Regions from separate parts of the Allofournierella sp. genome, predicted to be linked through region 1. Evidence: predicted binding sites of a transcription regulator. Region 1 holds the regulator's gene; the other holds the start of a gene.
What was found. The regulator Rex, encoded in region 1, represses fermentation and respiration genes when NADH is low (regulators of the CRP and FNR family bind a similar motif). The targets are predictions, from matches to a motif close to ATTGTTAANNNNTTAACAAT.
Positions count from the first base shown of each region.

Region 2: a site for Rex is predicted at 2,105-2,124, ahead of J7G73_RS06660 (DUF969 domain-containing protein). Genes of this name have one in related genera too.

Region 1 is NZ_JAGHKE010000085.1:616-5,028, reverse strand. Features, by position in the region: gene J7G73_RS10780 (DNA translocase FtsK) at 1-822, opposite strand, end outside; partial or broken gene J7G73_RS10775 (hypothetical protein) at 936-1,076, opposite strand; gene J7G73_RS10770 (ATP-dependent Clp protease proteolytic subunit) at 1,717-2,466, opposite strand; gene J7G73_RS10765 (redox-sensing transcriptional repressor Rex) at 2,751-3,389, shown strand; partial or broken gene J7G73_RS10760 (hypothetical protein) at 3,491-3,884, shown strand; gene J7G73_RS10755 (nucleoid-associated protein) at 3,945-4,413, opposite strand, start outside.
Region 2 is NZ_JAGHKE010000040.1:413-4,825, forward strand. Features, by position in the region: gene J7G73_RS06650 (hypothetical protein) at 1-147, shown strand, start outside; gene J7G73_RS06655 (SulP family inorganic anion transporter) at 275-1,936, shown strand; gene J7G73_RS06660 (DUF969 domain-containing protein) at 2,282-2,977, shown strand; gene J7G73_RS06665 (DUF979 domain-containing protein) at 2,996-3,946, shown strand; gene J7G73_RS06670 (aminopeptidase) at 4,047-4,413, shown strand, end outside.

The sequences.
Region 1 (4,413 bases):
GATGCTGTTCACGCACACCGACTTACCGCTGCCGGTGGAACCGGCGATCAGCAGGTGGGGCATCTTGCACAGGTCCGCCACCTGGGCGTTGCCCGCAATGTCCTTGCCCAGGGCAAGGGTCAGGGGCGAGGCGCTGCGGGTGTAGGCCTGGGATTCAAAGATGCCACGGATGCCCACCGGGCTGGATTTTCGGTTGGGCACCTCCACGCCCACGGCAGGCTTGCCGGGGATGGGGGCCTCGATGCGCACGCCGGCCGCCGCCAGGTTCAGGGCAATATCATCGGCCAGACCGGTGATTCGGCTGATCTTCACGCCCGCCAGGGGCTGCAGCTCGTACCGGGTGACCGAGGGGCCGCGGCAGATGTCCAGCACGCGGGTCTTTACGCCGAAGCTTTCCAGCGTGCTCACCAGCAGCTCGGCGTTCTTTTTCAGCTCCGCCTCCACGCCCGGGTCCTCCGCCGACTCCATCACCTGGAACAGGTCAAGCGGCGGATAGCAATAGGCAGCAGGCTGTTCCACAGGCTGCGCAAGGGCGGTTTCCGCCGTGGCGGCCGCCGGGTTCAGCGGACGCAGCGGCTCGCCGTAGGAATTGCCCATAGTCTGGCTGGGCTCCATGGCCTTGTGGATCAGACTGTCCAGCTCGGTGACACCGACATTGGGCTGCTCCGGCTCCAGCGGGATCGGCTGGTCCAGCTGGAAGGGCGGCTCGTCCGCGTCGGAGGGCTCCGGCGCCTGATCGAACCGCATCTCCCAGGCATAGTCCGGGCTGCTGCTGGGATAGGGCTCGAAGCCCACATCCGGGTCCTGCTGAGGCTCGTCCATGGGAATCTCGGTCTCGAATTCGCTGTGCTCCTCCGGCTCGGACCCCGGAACCGCTGGGCAAAGGCCTCCTGCTTTTGCTGGCGGGCAGCGGCCCGCTCCTGGGCGGCGGCGCGGCGCTCGGGTTCCCGGCGCAGCTGCTCCTCCTCCCAGGCCTCGCGCTGCTGGCGGGCAGCATCCCGGTCAGCCTTCCAGTCGCCCAGATAGTCCTCCGCGATCTGCCACAGATCACCCGGGGTCACCCCCAGGTACCACATGACCATGGCGATGAGCATGATGACCAGCAGGATATTCGCCGCCGGATGCCCGCACAAGGCCAGCAGGGTGCCGCCGATGATGCCGCCCAACAGGCCACCGCCCAGCATACCCTGACCGTTGGCGTATAACGCCGCGGTGGCCTTGCCGAAGCTCAGGCCCACCAGGTCGATTTTGGAGAACACCACTGCCGTGCCGCAGATCAGCATCATCAGCAGCAGGGACTTGGCGCAGCGGGACCAGATGGGCCGCCCCAGCGCCACCAGCACCGCGATGTAGAGCAGCACCGGCCCCAGCAGATAGGTACACACGCCGAACACGCCGAACAGCACGCCGCGCAGCATGGCCCAGACCGACTGCCCGGCCACCAGAGACATGGCAATGATCACAACGCCCAGGCAGAACAGCAGAATGCTCCAGCTCTGGGCCACATCCGGCTGGCTGCGCCGTGAGCGGGAGCGGGTGGTTTTCGCGCCGCTTTTTGCGGCGGGTTTCTTCTTTTGTGCCATACGCTTTCTTTCCCTCGTTTATGTATTTCCAGCCCCCGGACCATTTGGTTTTCCGGGGGCGCCGCGCACCCGGCGCGGGAATTTTTCGGAACTTATCTATTGTATCATAAAACCATAGGTTTTAAAACCCAATTTATCGGACAGTTTCCTCTCTGCTTCGGCTTTCCTCATTCTTTGCGCCGGTTCGATTCCGTTCGATCTGGCGATACAGGTAAGCAAGCGCGTCGCCCAGACCGCCCAGTTCGTCGATCAGGCCCTCGGCCACCGCCTGCTCACCGCCCAGCACGGTCCCCACATCCATCACCAGCTCGCCGGTGTGCATCATCAGCTCCAGAAAACGCTCTTCGCTGATGTGGGAATGGCTTTGCACAAAGCCGGTGATGCGCTCCTGCATCTGCTCGAAATAGCGCATGGTCTGGGGCACCCCCAATACCAGCCCGGAATGTCGCACCGGGTGAATGGTCATGGTGGCAGTGGGCACAATAAAGCTGTGCTTGGCGCTGACCGCCAGCGGGATGCCGATGGAATGCCCGCCGCCCAGCACCAGGGTGGCGCTGGGCTTGGTCACCCCGCTGATCAGCTCAGCCAGGGCAAGGCCCGCCTCCACGTCGCCGCCTACGGTATTCAAAATCACCAGCAGACCCTCGATCTCCGGGTCCTCCTCAATGGCCACCAGCTGTGGGATCACATGCTCGTAGCGGGTCACCTTCTGCTCCTGTCCGGCACTCACGTGGCCCTCGATCAGACCGATCACCGTGAGGCAATGGATGGCATGACGGCCCTTGGTGCGGATCACCGAGCCGGTGTCCATCATAAAATCCTGTTCCAGCTTTTCCTGCTCCACCTGGGCATCGGTGGGCCGCGGAGTATCATTGTTCGGCATTGGTCTCTTCGCTCCTTTTGGCAACGCCGCCTGCGGTGTTGGCCGTGAATCGTGCGGGGCTGCCTTTTGTTTTTTCTATCAGTTTGCACGAATTTTTTGTCTTTATGCCCACACAGACGGCCTTCCGCCCTGCAATTGGTTTGACAAGCCTTTGTGAATCCAGTATTATAAAGTATGGATATTCCTGCAAAAGGCCTGTTTTCGCCTTTTGCTCGCTTCTGCACAGGGCAGGCCACGTACCCGCCCGTTGCTTTAAATCATTTTCAAAAGACGGTGATGATAATATGAACCATTCTCAAGGAAAGGTATCTCTGCCGGTAATCAAACGGCTGCCCAAATATTACCGCTACATCAGCCAGATGCAGAGAAACGGTGTGGTAAAGGTATCTTCCAGTGAACTGGCCCGCATGATGGGCACCACTGCCAGTCAGGTACGCCAGGACTTTAACTGCTTTGGCGGTTTTGGCCAGCAGGGAATCGGCTATAATGTGGAGGTACTGCTGCACGAGATCGGTCGCCTGCTGTTTGGCGAGGGCGAAAAGCTGCCCACCATTCTGATCGGTGCCGGCCGTCTGGGCCGGGCGGTCTCCCGTTTTCTGACCACCGATACCAACGGCTACCATCTGCTGGCTGTATTCGATGTGCAGCAGGAGCTGGTGGGCCAGGATCTGGACGGTATTCCCATCCATCACATTGATGAGCTGGAGTCCTTCTGTGCCGCCCACAATCCTCAGGTGGCGGTGCTCTGCCTGCCCCGTGAGGGCGCAAAGGAGCTTTCCGGCCGGCTGGTGGACCTGGGCATCCGGGGCTTCTGGAACTTCAGTCACTACGATCTTTCCATTCCCTACCCCAATGTGACGGTGGAGAATGCCCATCTGGGCGACAGCCTGATGAGCCTGGGCTACCGGCTGCGGAACGACTGAATCCATCAAACAACAGCAGCCCGGCTGCGTGAAAGCGCAGCCGGGCTGACTTTTGGCGAATGAGCGTCTTCTTCGCCGTATAAAGAGGTTTATGCAACACTATGGCAAAATTGTATTTTCGCTACGGCGCCATGAACAGCGGCAAAAGCACTGCCCTGATGCAGGTGGCCTATAATTACGAGGAGCGCGGCATGCGGGTGCTGGTGATGAAGCCCAGCGTGGATACCAAGGGCGGCGACAAGCTGGTCAGCCGACTGGGTGTGACCCGGCTGGTAGACATTGCCGTGACCCCCAAGCTGGACATTCTGGACCTGGTGCGGGATCTGCTGACCCGTGCCCCCGCCCCGGCTTGCATTCTCACCGATATTCGTGTTTGAAGGCGATCAGGTTGTCATCGACGAGGGCGGCGAAGTGGAATACGTAAGCCTGTGTGCCCAGTGCTATTTCAAGGCGCGGGATGACTTCTATCGCCGCCATCCCCGCATTACAGTTTGAGCATATAACAAAACTCCCGAAAGCCTGTGCGGCTTTCGGGAGTTTTCTTTTTGGGGCAATTTACAGCACAACGCCCTTGACCAGCAGCGAGATGGTGCCGTCCGGCTCGTTGACGAACTCCACATAGTCGTTGTCGCCACGCAGAAGACTGGTGGGGATCTTCATCTCGATGCCGCTCTCGGTCTTGATGGACTGGTATTCCATCCGCTTGATGCGGGCGGGCGGAACCGATACGGTTTCCTCCAGAGGCAGATTCGCCTGCTCCAGCTCCTGGGTGAAGGACTCCACCGCCAGCGGGAACTGCTCCTCCAGCCGCTCCTTTACCCGCTGGACCTCCAGACTGCCGTCACCGGCCACCGCCTCCTCACAGAGGATGGCTGCGATCTCACTGTCGCTTTTCTGGTTGTCCTCGTAGCTTTGGCGCACCGCCTGGGCTGCGGCGGTCTGCACCGTCTGCAGCTTGGCCCGCTCGGGCTGGGCCTGGGTGCTGCGCAGAATGCGCTCGGACAGATAGAAGATCTTCGTCCCG
Region 2 (4,413 bases), on a different contig from region 1:
ACCGAAGAGTGGCTGAACCGGGACTATCATGACCGGTATTTTTACTCCCGTTCGGTGGATAACACTCGATATGAGCTGTATGTGGACAAAAAGGACTTTGCTGTAGCTATGGATCTGCTGGAAACCAACGGCCTCAGCGGAATATGAGAGAAAACAGACGGTTTCGGTTGACAAAGCGCCCCGGCGGGTGTATGGTTGAAAACGGCTGCCCGGCTGAACTTGCGGACTTTATTTTGTATCCGGGTGGTAAAAACAGAGGAAGGAAAGAATCAAAATGAAAACCTATCTTGGGGATCTCCGGCGCGAATTTTCCGGCTACAACGGTGCTGCGTTCCTGGCGGACCTGATGGCGGGTCTTACCGTTGCGGCAGTGGCTCTGCCCCTGGCTCTGGCCTTCGGCGTGAGCAGCGGCGCGGACGCAGCCAGCGGCATGATCACCGCCATTATGGCCGGTATCGTGATCGGCATTCTGGGCGGTGCGTCCTACCAGATCAGCGGCCCCACCGGCGCCATGGCGGCCATTCTCATCGGCATCTCGGCCAAGTACGGGGTGCAGGGCGTGCTCACCGCCGGCCTGCTCACCGGCGTGATCCTGCTGGCGGCTGCACTGCTGCGGGTGGGCAAGCTGGTGTCCATCATCCCGGTGCCGGTCATCACCGGTTTCACCTCCGGCATCGCCATCGTGATCGCTCTGGGCCAGGTGGACAACTTCTTCGGCACCGTGAGCGAGGGCGAGAACGCCATTCAGAAGCTGCTTTCCTACGGGGAGCTGGGCTTTTCTCCCAACGGCCAGGCAGTGCTGTTTGCGGTGCTGGCCATGGCGGTGATGATTCTGTGGCCCCAAAAGCTGGCCAAGTATCTGCCCGGCTCGCTGGTGGCCATCATCGTGGCCGTGGTGCTGAACTTCGTGCTGAACCCTGCGGCTGAAAGCTCCGCCGTGGCGGAGGTGGGTGCCATCCCCCAGAAGCTTATGACGCCGGACAGCCTGCTGCTCAACGGCATCGATATCTCCACCCTGCCCAACCTGATCGCCCCGGCCATTTCCATCGCGGCTCTGGGTATGATCGAGAGCCTGCTGTGCGGCGCGGCCGCCGGCCGAATGAAGGGCGAGCCCCTGAACTCCACCCGTGAGCTGGTGGCCCAGGGCATCGGCAACATCATTATTCCCATTCTGGGCGGCGTGCCCGCCACCGCGGCCATCGCCCGTACCTCGGTTGCCATCAAGAGCGGCGGCCGCACCCGTATGGTCAGCGTGATCCACTCCATCACCCTGATCCTGTCCATGTTCCTGCTGGGCGGCGTGATGGGCCGCATCCCGCTGGCCAGCCTGGCGGGCGTGCTCATGGTCACCGCCTGGCGCATGAATGACTGGGCAGCCATTCGGGAGCTGTTCCGCAAGCGGCTCAAGTCCGCCGCGGCTCAGTTCCTGGTGACCATGGTGGCCACCGTGCTGTTCGACCTGGTCATCGCCATTCTGGTGGGCATCGTGGCGGCCATGCTGCTGTTCGTGCTGAAGAGCTGCGATCTGAAGATCGCTGTGAGCGATGTGAAGCGCAAAAACGCCGACGGCACCGATCAGGTGCGCACCGATGTGAAGGTGGTCTACCTGACCGGCCCGCTCTTCTTCGGCACCCAGGACCAGCTGACCCAGGCCATGGCCCAGCTGGGCGAGGAGACCCACGGCGTGATCTTCTCGGTGCGCGGCGTGCCCTACATTGACGAGAGCGCCATCAGCGAGCTGGAGACCCTGCTGGCGGACCTGCGCGGACGCAGCATCCGGGTGATGTTCAGCGGCGTGCAGCCCAACGTGAAGCACGAGATGGAGCGCACCGGCTTTGCGGCAGCGCTGGGCGAGGAGAACTTCGCCTGGGATGCCATTGAGGCCATCGAGACTATAGAGCAGCTGCCTCTGGTGGATACTCCGGTTCAGCTGTGAGTGAAATTTAAATAAGCGAATAAACCAGGCGGCAGGCTGTGATGGTTTGCCGCCTGGTTTTATTTTATAAACGGATTTTCCAGCAAATTGGAAGAGATTGTGGAAGTAGACAGGAATTTGTGGAAAAGAGTTAAAATGTTTGGCTGCAGCTTGACTTTCATGGTTTAAAATGATAAAATTTTGTCGATTGAAGTCGCCGGAAACAGGCGATTTTAACAAATAGCTTTCGTGAGGATTTACCGGGTGCCTGCCTGGTCCGGCCGGGGAAAAGATGCGGCTTTGACCGGATGAGAGGCTGGCAGCCGGATAAAAATCGCAAGTGCATCAAAGGAGGAAAACAAGCAAATGGAACTTATCAAACTGATCGGCGTCGTGATCGTGATCGCGGGCTTTGCGCTGAAGCTGGATTCGATCCTGATCATCTTCCTGGCAGCGGTGTCCACCGCGCTGGTGAGCGGTCTGGGTGTGGGCGGCCTGCTGGAGCAGCTGGGCGTCAACTTCGTGGCCAACCGCTCTATGGCTATTTTCATTATGATCCTGCTCATCACCGGTGTGCTGGAGCGCAACGGTCTGCGGGAAGCGGCGGCTGACCTGATGCGGAAGGTAAAGAGTGCCACCGCAGGCAAGCTGGTCTGCGCCTACGGTGTGCTGCGCGGCTTCTTCGGTGCCTTCAACGTGGGCTTCGGCGGTGTTGCCGGCTTTGTGCGCCCTGTGCTGCTGCCCATGGCCGAGGGTGCCATCAAGAACCATGGCCACGAGCCTGACGAAAAGCACATGGAAGATGTGAAGGGCATGGCCTCCGCCATGGAGAACATTGCCTGGTTCTTCTGTCAGGTGCTGTTCGTGGGCGGCTCCGGCGGCATTCTGGTGCAAACCACCCTGCAGTCTCTGGGCTATGAGGTCGAGCTGGTGGATCTGGCTGTGACCGAACTGCCCATTGCCATCATCGCTATCGTTCTGTCGAGTGTGCTGTTTATCCTGAAGGATAAGAAGCTGGTCAAAAAGTACTACGGCGATCAGAACGGCAAGGCGAAGAAGTAAACAGGGAGGACGAGAAGCATGATTGATATGAAATTTTTGCAGGTCCCCGCAGAGTTCAACAGCGTGATGCTGAACGTGGTCTGGATCATCGTGGGCCTGATTGCATTTTACGCAGGCATTAAGAATCTGCTGGATAAGGAAAATCCCTCCCGCATCGGCACCGCCATCTTCTGGTGCTCTTTCGGGGTGGTAACCGCACTGGGCAGCTGGCTGCCCTCCAAGGTCTCCGGCGCGCTGGTCATCGTGATGTGCATGCCCGCCATCTTCAAGAAGGTGAAAGTGGGCCGGGTAAATGCCCCCACGAAGGAATACACCAAGGTTCAGTACAGCAAGATCGGCATGAAGATCTTCGTGCCCGCTCTGACCGTTGCGGTAATGTCGCTGTTCTTTGCGCTGTTCTCCAACGTGAGCTCCATGGTGGGCATCACCATCGGCGTGGCCATCTCTATGGTGCTGCTGATGGTTTACTCCAAGGACAACAAGCCCAAGGTTTTCCTGGATGACTCCGAGCGCTTTTTGTCCCTGATGGGGCCCCTGTGCATGCTGCCTCAGCTGCTGGGCTGCCTGGGCGGTGTGTTCACCGCTGCCGGCGTAGGCGATGTGGTGGCTGGTCTGGTGGGCAACGTGGTGCCCGAGGGCAACGTGAACCTGGGCATCGTGGTCTACGCCATCGGCATGATGCTGTTCACCATGATCATGGGCAATGCCTACGCGGCCATCACCGTGATGACCGTGGGTATCGGCGGTCCCTTCGTGCTGGCCTACGGCGCGAACCCGGTGGTCATTGGTATGCTGGCCCTGACCTGCGGCTTCTGCGGCACTCTGTGCACCCCCATGGCTGCTAACTTCAACATCGTTCCCGTGGCTATTCTGGATATGAAGGACCGCTGGGGCGTCATCAAGAATCAGGTGCTGGTGGCCATCATCATGATTACCATCCAGATCTGCTTCATGATCGCTTTCAAGTAATCACATAAAAACGGAAGCCTGGCGGGGAGAGCGCGGTCTTTCCCCGCCGGGCTTTACGGTTCTTTTTCACAAAACACCATCGCAAAGGAATGTTCTTATCATGCGCAAAATGGAACGGGGCGCCTCCATTATCATTCATAAGTGGGTTCGGCTCAAGCCCTGGGACCGGCTGCTCATTGTGACCAGCAAGGAATATGAGCAGGAGGCCAAGGCGCTGCGCCGTCAGGCTTCCTCGGTTACCCGGTCGGTGTCGGTGCTGCTGGTGGAAAACAAGGGCATGCACGTGGGCATGTTCTTTGATGACAACGAGGAGATCTTCGACCCCTACACCACCATCGTTGCCGCCACCGAGTATTCCCTGGTCACCACCAAGGCGGCCAAACGGGCCATCCGTCGGCACAAGAAGTTCTTGTCGCTGCCCCTTTCCACCAACGACGGCCGCTCCATGCTGCGCTATGACTTTTTGA